2 regions of the Thalassotalea fusca genome follow, and region 2 is predicted to be linked to the other one. Evidence: predicted binding sites of a transcription regulator. Region 2 holds the regulator's gene; the other holds the start of a gene.
The links. Region 2 encodes NrdR, which represses ribonucleotide reductase genes. Its sites were predicted from a motif close to AAACACNANATNTNGTGTTT; they were not measured.

Region 1: the regulator NrdR is predicted to act here: its motif matches at 1,768-1,787, upstream of nrdA (class 1a ribonucleoside-diphosphate reductase subunit alpha).

The regions. Positions count from the first base shown of each region.
Region 1 is NZ_JBQRUN010000007.1:200,812-205,032, reverse strand. It holds gene ubiG (bifunctional 2-polyprenyl-6-hydroxyphenol methylase/3-demethylubiquinol 3-O-methyltransferase UbiG) at 108-815, shown strand; gene ACSLUK_RS11110 (HAD family hydrolase) at 827-1,477, shown strand; gene nrdA (class 1a ribonucleoside-diphosphate reductase subunit alpha) at 1,888-4,161, shown strand.
Region 2 is NZ_JBQRUN010000001.1:235,948-240,168, forward strand. It holds gene ACSLUK_RS01010 (RNA polymerase sigma factor) at 1-53, shown strand, start outside; gene ACSLUK_RS01015 (hypothetical protein) at 54-659, shown strand; gene glyA (serine hydroxymethyltransferase) at 957-2,213, shown strand; gene nrdR (transcriptional regulator NrdR) at 2,397-2,849, shown strand; gene ribD (bifunctional diaminohydroxyphosphoribosylaminopyrimidine deaminase/5-amino-6-(5-phosphoribosylamino)uracil reductase RibD) at 2,918-4,021, shown strand; gene ACSLUK_RS01035 (riboflavin synthase) at 4,023-4,221, shown strand, end outside.

The DNA of each region.
Region 1 (4,221 bases), on a different contig from region 2:
GATAAGCATCGCTGGTGCAAGTCGTTAATGTTGCCATCTTACGTTGTATTGCACGCGGATTCGTTTAAAATCACAAGCATTAATATACACGTATAGTTCAAATTATCATGTCAAACGAAATTAACGTTAACCCAGAAGAAATTGCAAAGTTTGAAAAAGTCGCCAGCCAATGGTGGGACTTAACGGGTGACTTTAAGCCGCTTCATCAAATAAACCCATTAAGAAGACAATTTATCTTACAGCACTGTCCAGAATTGTTCGGCAAAGAAGTCATTGATGTCGGTTGTGGTGGTGGAATCTTGTCTGAAAGCATTGCCAAACTCGGTGCCAATGTCACCGGCATAGATATGGGAGATGAACCGCTGAATGTCGCCAAGCTCCATGCGCTGGAAACCAATGTTTCTGTGAATTACCAGAAATGCACAGCAGAAGCAATGGCACAGGATAAGCCAGAACATTTCGACATTGTTACCTGTATGGAGATGTTAGAGCACGTTCCCTCGCCCTCTTCCATTATTGAAGCTTGCGCCAAAATGGTTAAACCTGGTGGTTACGTATTCTTCTCAACGTTAAACAAAACGATTAAATCTTACCTGCTTGCTATCGTTGCTGCTGAAAAAGTCTTAAAGCTTGTGCCTGATGGCACCCATGATCACAAGAGCTTTATTAGGCCTTCTCAACTTATACATTGGGCAGAATCGGCAGCTCTGAAGTGTATCGATGCTGCGGGTATTCATTACAATCCGATTACCGAGAATCATAAACTAATTTCATCTCTCGATGTGAATTATATTCTTGGTTTTCAAAAACAATAAGCGGGAAACTAATGAGTAAAGCAGTATTATTCGATTTAGACGGTACGCTATTAGATACCGCCAAAGATCTTGGCGCAGCACTTAATCATGTGCTTGCAGTTAACCATTTGCCCGAAATTGCATATGACATATCTCGACCTTTAGCGTCAGACGGTGCCAAAGGTTTACTTGAACTAGGGTTTGGCAGTGCTTTATCACGTTTCAACTATGATGAATTGCGTGAGCTATTCTTACAATATTACGAAGAAAACATTGCTGTACATACAAAATTATACGCTGGTATTGAATCAATGCTCGCCAATATAGATAAAGCAGGCATACCATGGGGAATTGTTACAAACAAACCTGAAGCACTCGCTCAGAAACTCGTTGCTTTCTATCCCGCTTTGAACACAAGCCAAGTATTGTTAGGGGGTGATAGTTTACCTCAACGTAAGCCTGATCCTGAGCCATTACGAGTAGCTTGTGGGCAGCTTTCATGTGAAACAACCAATACGTGGTATATTGGTGATGCCCTAAGAGATATGCAAGCGAGCAACGCTGCCGGAATGACATCTGTTGTAGCCAATTGGGGCTATATTAAACTGACCGATGACGTAGAACAGTGGCACGCAGATTTTATAATCAACGATCCCCACGAGATCCTTCAGCTGATTAATTAACCAATCCGTACATTTATCACGCAAATCATCTATGTTATTGATCAATAAGAAAAACGGAGTCTATATTACTATTTGTCATATAGACTCCGTTTTTGTCACAAAAATAATTATACAAGCAAAAAAATTTGCAAATTATTCGTTGCGTTTCCTAAAAATCAAAACTTAAAAGAGTTGCTACGTTAGTCATTACTAACTGGTCAAATGTAGGGGTAATTTTCGTACTTTTTGACAAAGGTTTTAGGGTTGCAATAAGTCACAAACCTCATTATCTTGTGATGATGATTTAAAGGAACCCCTATATATAGTGCATTAACTAATCAAGTCGGTTGAAGTCTAATCAATAGGGATTTGTGGTAGATTTATTCCTTCAGAATAACTAAAACAACAATAAACAGATTTACAGGTCTTACATGAATAGCAATCTTTTTGTTACCAAACGCAATGGCGAAAAAGAACCCATTGACTTAGAGAAAATTCATAAAGTTATAGCATGGGCTGCGGAAGGATTAGATAACGTTTCCGTATCGCAAGTAGAATTAAAATCTCATATTCAGTTTTACGACGGTATTAAGACAGAAGATATTCATGAGACCATTATCAAGGCCGCTGCCGATTTAATTTCGGAAGAAACGCCTGATTACCAATTCCTTTCTGCACGCTTAGCAATATTCCATTTAAGAAAAAAAGCGTATGGTCAGTTTGAGCCACCTAAGTTATTTGACCACGTGGTTAAACTCGTAGAGTCAGGCAAGTATGATCAACATTTGTTGCAAGATTATACCCAAGCTGAATTTGAGGCGATGGAAGCATTTATTGATCACCGCCGTGATTTGAACTTCAGCTATGCAGCCGTAAAGCAGCTAGAGGGTAAATACCTTGTTCAAAATCGAGTGACTGGTGAAATATACGAAAGTGCACAATTTCTATACATTCTTGTAGCCGCGTGTTTATTTGCGAAGTATCCAAAAGATGTTCGATTAAGCTATGTTGAAGGGTTTTACAATGCTATTTCAACATTCAAAATTTCATTACCAACACCTATTATGGCGGGTGTTCGTACACCAACACGTCAATTCTCGTCATGTGTACTTATTGAGTGTGGTGACAGCCTAGATTCGATTAATGCTACATCTAGTTCGATCGTTAAGTATGTTTCTCAACGTGCAGGAATTGGTATTAATGCCGGTAGAATCCGTGCACTAGGTAGTTCAATTCGTGGCGGTGAAGCATTTCATACCGGTTGCATACCGTTTTATAAGCATTTCCAAACGGCGGTTAAAAGCTGTTCTCAAGGTGGTGTTCGTGGTGGCGCAGCTACCCTATTCTACCCGTTATGGCATCTTGAAGTTGAAAGCTTACTTGTACTTAAAAACAACCGTGGTGTTGAAGAAAACCGTGTTCGTCATTTAGATTACGGTGTTCAGTTTAATAAATTAATGTATCAACGCCTTATTAAGGGTGAAGCAATTACTTTATTTAGCCCAAGCGATGTACCAGGCCTATATGATGCGTTCTTTGAAGACCAAGAAAAGTTCGAAGAGCTGTACCTAAAATATGAAGCAGATGACAACATTCGCAAAAAATGCATTCAAGCAATTGAACTGTTTACTTTGTTTGCACAAGAGCGTGCCAGCACTGGGCGTATTTACCTGCAAAACGTTGACCACTGTAATACACACAGCCCGTTTATTCCTGAAGTTGCGCCTATTCGCCAAAGCAACTTGTGTTTAGAGATTGCGTTGCCAACGAAACCACTCAATGAAGTAAGCGATCCGGAAGGTGAAATTGCGTTATGTACGCTTTCTGCATTTAACCTTGGCGCTATTGATAGCTTAGATGAGCTTGATGAGCTAGCAGATTTGGCAGTACGAGCACTCGATAGTTTATTAGACTACCAAGACTATCCTGTACCAGCAGCTTACAATGCGACGATGGGCAGAAGAACACTCGGTATAGGTGTAATTAACTATGCCTACTACCTCGCCAAGAACGGTGTTTATTATTCAAATGGCAGTGCTAATAATTTAACACACCGTACCTTTGAAGCAATTCAGTATTACCTATTGAAAGCGTCAAATAAGCTAGCTATCGAGCAAGGAGCTTGTCCTAAGTTTAACGAAACTAAGCTATCTAAGGGTATTTTACCAATTGATACTTATAAGCGTGATATTGATAAAGTGACAAGCGAACCTTTGCATCTTGATTGGGAAGGGTTACGTGAAAGCATCAAGCAACACGGTGTTCGTAACTCAACCGTTTCAGCATTAATGCCTTCAGAAACTTCGTCACAGATTTCAAATGCAACTAATGGCATCGAGCCGCCTCGCGGATTGATCAGTATTAAAGCAAGTAAAGATGGTATTTTAAAGCAGGTTGTTCCTGAATATGAGCGCCTCAAAGGCAATTATGAACTGCTATGGAATATACCAAACAACGATGGTTACCTTGAGTTGGTTGGTATTATGCAGAAGTTTATTGACCAAACTATTTCTGCCAATACAAACTATGATCCTGCAAAGTATGAAGGTGGTAAAGTTCCCGTTAAGCAAATACTTAAAGATATACTTACTGCCTATAAATTAGGGGTTAAGACTTTGTATTATCACAACACACGTGATGGCGCTGATGACAGCCAAGGTGTCGCTGAAGACGACGGCTGTGAAGGCGGTGCGTGTAAGATCTAAGACAAATGCCGTATCATTTTGATACGGCATTTAGCTGTACTCAATAATAATAATAATTTT
Region 2 (4,221 bases):
GTGTCAGGCTGCAACGTGCAAAAACTGCTTTAATGACACTGATGGCTGCATAAATGAATAAAGAACAAGATAAATCGTTAGAACAGTCTACTTCTCCGAGTGATGTATTTGGAGATGATTGGCAGTTGTTAACGGAAGACTGGCAAGAACAGCCATTTAAAAAGTCGGATATTGATAAATTACTTAAGCAAACGAAGCGAAGAACGTTATGGGCAAAGGCCATTTTATGGCTAAACATTCTTGCGACAATTTTTCTTGTTGTTATGACCGTTGTGTTTTCTCAAAATGAAGAAATAGGCACCATGACGGTTGTCTATTTTGCTGTATCATCCCTCTTGTGCATTGTGTTTGTCTATTACGAAGTCAAAATTCGCTCCAAAGCTTGGAAAAAAGCTTGCGACAGCCCAGAACGCGCACTAGACAATGCCTTGAGAGGATGTCTGTCATCTTTAAGGTATATCAAACTAATCAAAATATACTATTGGTTGATGATAGTTCTCGTTGGGCTATTCGCTAAAGAACTTAGTACAGAACTTAATATTTCTGTTTGGTCTATTATTACCGAAATATACGGGATGATTCTTGTCTGTTACCTAGTGACCCATTGGTTTCACCGCAAACGCTTAGCAGAGTTGAAGCGCCTACAACAAATGAAATAACATTCGGATAGTGGGTGGCAAGTCGGAATTTAATTCTGAATATTGGCTTGATGTTTATATTAAATTTGTTGTCATTTCGTTTCTTGTTCTATATATTACGAACAAGACCAATTTGATCTTGTCTTTGAAAGTTTTTACCGCATATTTGACGGTTCATGTATTTGTATAAATCATCGCAAATTGAAATAACGTGGCCGAGTTTTAACGTATACAAGCGTGTGTGATTCAGGCAAAATATGCGGCAATTAATTTAATCTTAACCGTCCAGCGTATTCGCTGTGAAATAGAGGTATAAACATGCTGACTCGTGATATGAATATTGCCGATTTTGATGCTGAACTTTGGCAATCAATGACAGATGAAGTAGTTCGCCAGGAAGAACATATCGAACTTATTGCATCTGAAAACTACTGTAGCCCTCGTGTACTTGAAGCACAAGGTTCACAGCTAACTAACAAATATGCTGAAGGTTACCCGGGCAAACGTTATTACGGCGGTTGTGAGCATGTTGACAAAGCAGAAGCATTAGCTATTGAGCGTGCTAAAGAATTATTTGGTGCTGACTACGCAAACGTACAACCACATGCTGGTTCACAAGCAAACGCTGCCGTTTTCCAAGCGCTAGTTTCGCCAGGCGGAAAAGTGTTAGGTATGAGCCTTGCGCATGGTGGTCACTTAACGCATGGTTCTCATGTTAACTTCTCAGGTAAATCATACGAAGCATATCAATACGGTTTACACCCAGAAACAGGTGACATCGACTATGAAGAGCTAGAGCGTTTAGCGGAAGAACATAAGCCTGAAATGATTATTGGTGGCTTCTCTGCGTTCTCTGGTATCGTTGATTGGGCACGTATGCGTAAAATCGCCGATAAAGTAGGCGCTTACTTCATGGTAGATATGGCGCACGTTGCAGGTCTAATAGCCGCTGGCTTATATCCTAATCCTGTTCCTCATGCTCATGTTGTTACAACAACTACGCATAAAACGTTAGCTGGCCCTCGTGGTGGTTTGATCGTTTCAGGTTGTGGTGATGAAGATGTTTACAAGAAGCTAAACAGCGCTGTATTCCCTGGTGGTCAAGGTGGCCCATTGATGCATGTTATCGCAGCTAAAGCGGTAGCTTTCAAAGAAGCATTACAACCTGAATTTAAAGTTTATCAAGAAAAAGTGTTGGCTAATGCCAAAGCGATGGTCGCTGTATTGCAAGAACGTGGTTATAAAGTCGTATCAAATGGCACTGAAAACCACTTGTTGCTTCTTGATTTGATTGACAAAGATATCACTGGTAAAGATGCTGACGCGGCGTTAGGTCGTGCGCACATCACGGTTAATAAAAACTCTGTACCTAACGATCCTCGTTCTCCATTTGTTACTTCTGGTTTGCGTTTAGGTACACCAGCTATCACACGTCGTGGTTTTGGTGTTGAAGAAACTCAACAACTAACGGGTTGGATTTGTGACATCCTTGACGATATTGAAAACGAAGATGTAATCAAATCAGTTCAAGACAAAGTTAAAGAGATCTGTGCACGCTTCCCTGTTTATGCGTAGTATTCATTAATCTGAACTTAAGATTAAGAGCAAAAGCGAACTCCTGAATAAGGCGTTCGCTTTTTTGTTTGTATCATTTCGAAATTAGCTGCAAATTAGAAAATAACTATTTCCTCTTAAGAATTGGTATCGATGAACAATTAGTTTAAAATACCGCTAATTTTTTTTACCTCAGGGTTCACTATGTACTGCCCATTCTGTTCAACAACAGAAACTAAAGTTATCGACTCTCGATTAGTTGCTGACGGACACCAAATTAGGCGTAGAAGGGAATGTACTACATGCCAAGAGCGGTTCACGACGTTTGAAACGGCTGAGCTAGTCATGCCGAGAATTATTAAACGTGATGGCTCTCGCGAACCGTTTAACGAAGATAAGTTACGAAGTGGCTTAGTACGTGCGCTCGAAAAAAGACCAGTAAGCGTTGAACAGACAGAAAAGGCCATAAATCGTCTTAAATCTCAGTTGCGTGCAACGGGCGAGCGAGAAGTTTCCAGTGAGCTATTAGGCAATATCATTATGGAGCAACTTAAAGATCTGGATAAAGTTGCTTACGTTAGATTTGCTTCCGTTTATCGTTCATTTGAAGACATTCGCGAATTCGGTGAAGAAATTGCACGTCTTGGTGATGACTGATTATCAAAGAGTTGAATGAAAGGCATTAAAGAGTGACAGTGCAATATAGTCCCGAACAACACGCCTTTATGGCACGAGCAATAAAACTCGCAGCACAGGGGAGATATACAACATCTCCTAACCCACGTGTGGGTTGCGTCATTGTTAATGATAATCAAATTGTGGGTGAAGGTTTTCACATCGTTGCAGGGCAAGAGCATGCCGAAGTGCACGCACTAAATGAAGCGGGCGATGCAGCAAAAGGTGCTACAGCCTATGTAACGCTTGAGCCATGCAGTCATTTTGGTCGCACTCCGCCATGTGCACTGGCTTTGATTAAATCTGGCGTAAGCAAAGTCATTTGTGCGATGACAGATCCAAGCCCACATGTTGCCGGACAGGGCTTTGAGCTCTTAACTGAGGCAGGAATAACCGTTGAAGTAGGCCTTTTAGCTGAAGATGCCGCCGCATTGAACAAGGGCTATATCCAGCGGGTGGCCACTGGAAAACCATTGGTTCGATGTAAATTAGCGTCAAGTCTAGATGGCAAAACCGCTATGGCGAATGGTGAAAGTCAATGGATAACGTCTAAAGCAGCACGTCAGGATGTTCAAAGGTTACGCGCAGCAAGTTGTGCAATTATAACCAGTGCTGTTAGTGTCATACGTGATAATGCCCGAATGACAGTAAGGTCTGACGAACTATTTTCAGGACAAAAAAATAACAGTTATCCGAGTGTGACTATTAGACAGCCCCTAAGAGTCGTCATTGATAATCACAAGCGCCTGACGCCCGATTTACCACTTTTTAGCGAACCTTCTCCCATACTCATCATTAGCTCTTCAATTGATAATACTTTGCGCTGGCCAGAATTTGTCGAACAGGTTTCCGTGCCTTTGGCAAGCGATAGCAAGTACCTTTGTTTAACGTCAGTAGTTGAATTATTGGCGAGCAGAGGCTTGAATGAGCTATTAGTAGAAGCCGGAAATCACTTAACTGGCGGCTTTCTTGAACAGAAATTAGTTGATGAGTTGGTACTCTATCAAGCGCCTAAACTTCTAGGCTCTACAGCGATGAGCTTAGTCAACATGCCAAGTGTTCAACACTTAACTGATGCGCTGACATTGGATATTACCGATGTGAGACAAGTGGGTGCAGATATTCGCATTAACGCCAAAATTAAAGAGAAATAATATGTTTACCGGAATAATTGAAGCGGTTGGTACTATTCAATCAATACAGGTTAACAGCGAGGGCGCCAGAATCACGATTGCCACTAACATACTCGATATGAGCGATGTTAAATTGGGTGATTCTATTGCTACCAATGGCATTTGTTTAACTGTTGTTGCATTTGATGACCATAGTTTTAGTGCTGACGTGTCGAAAGAAA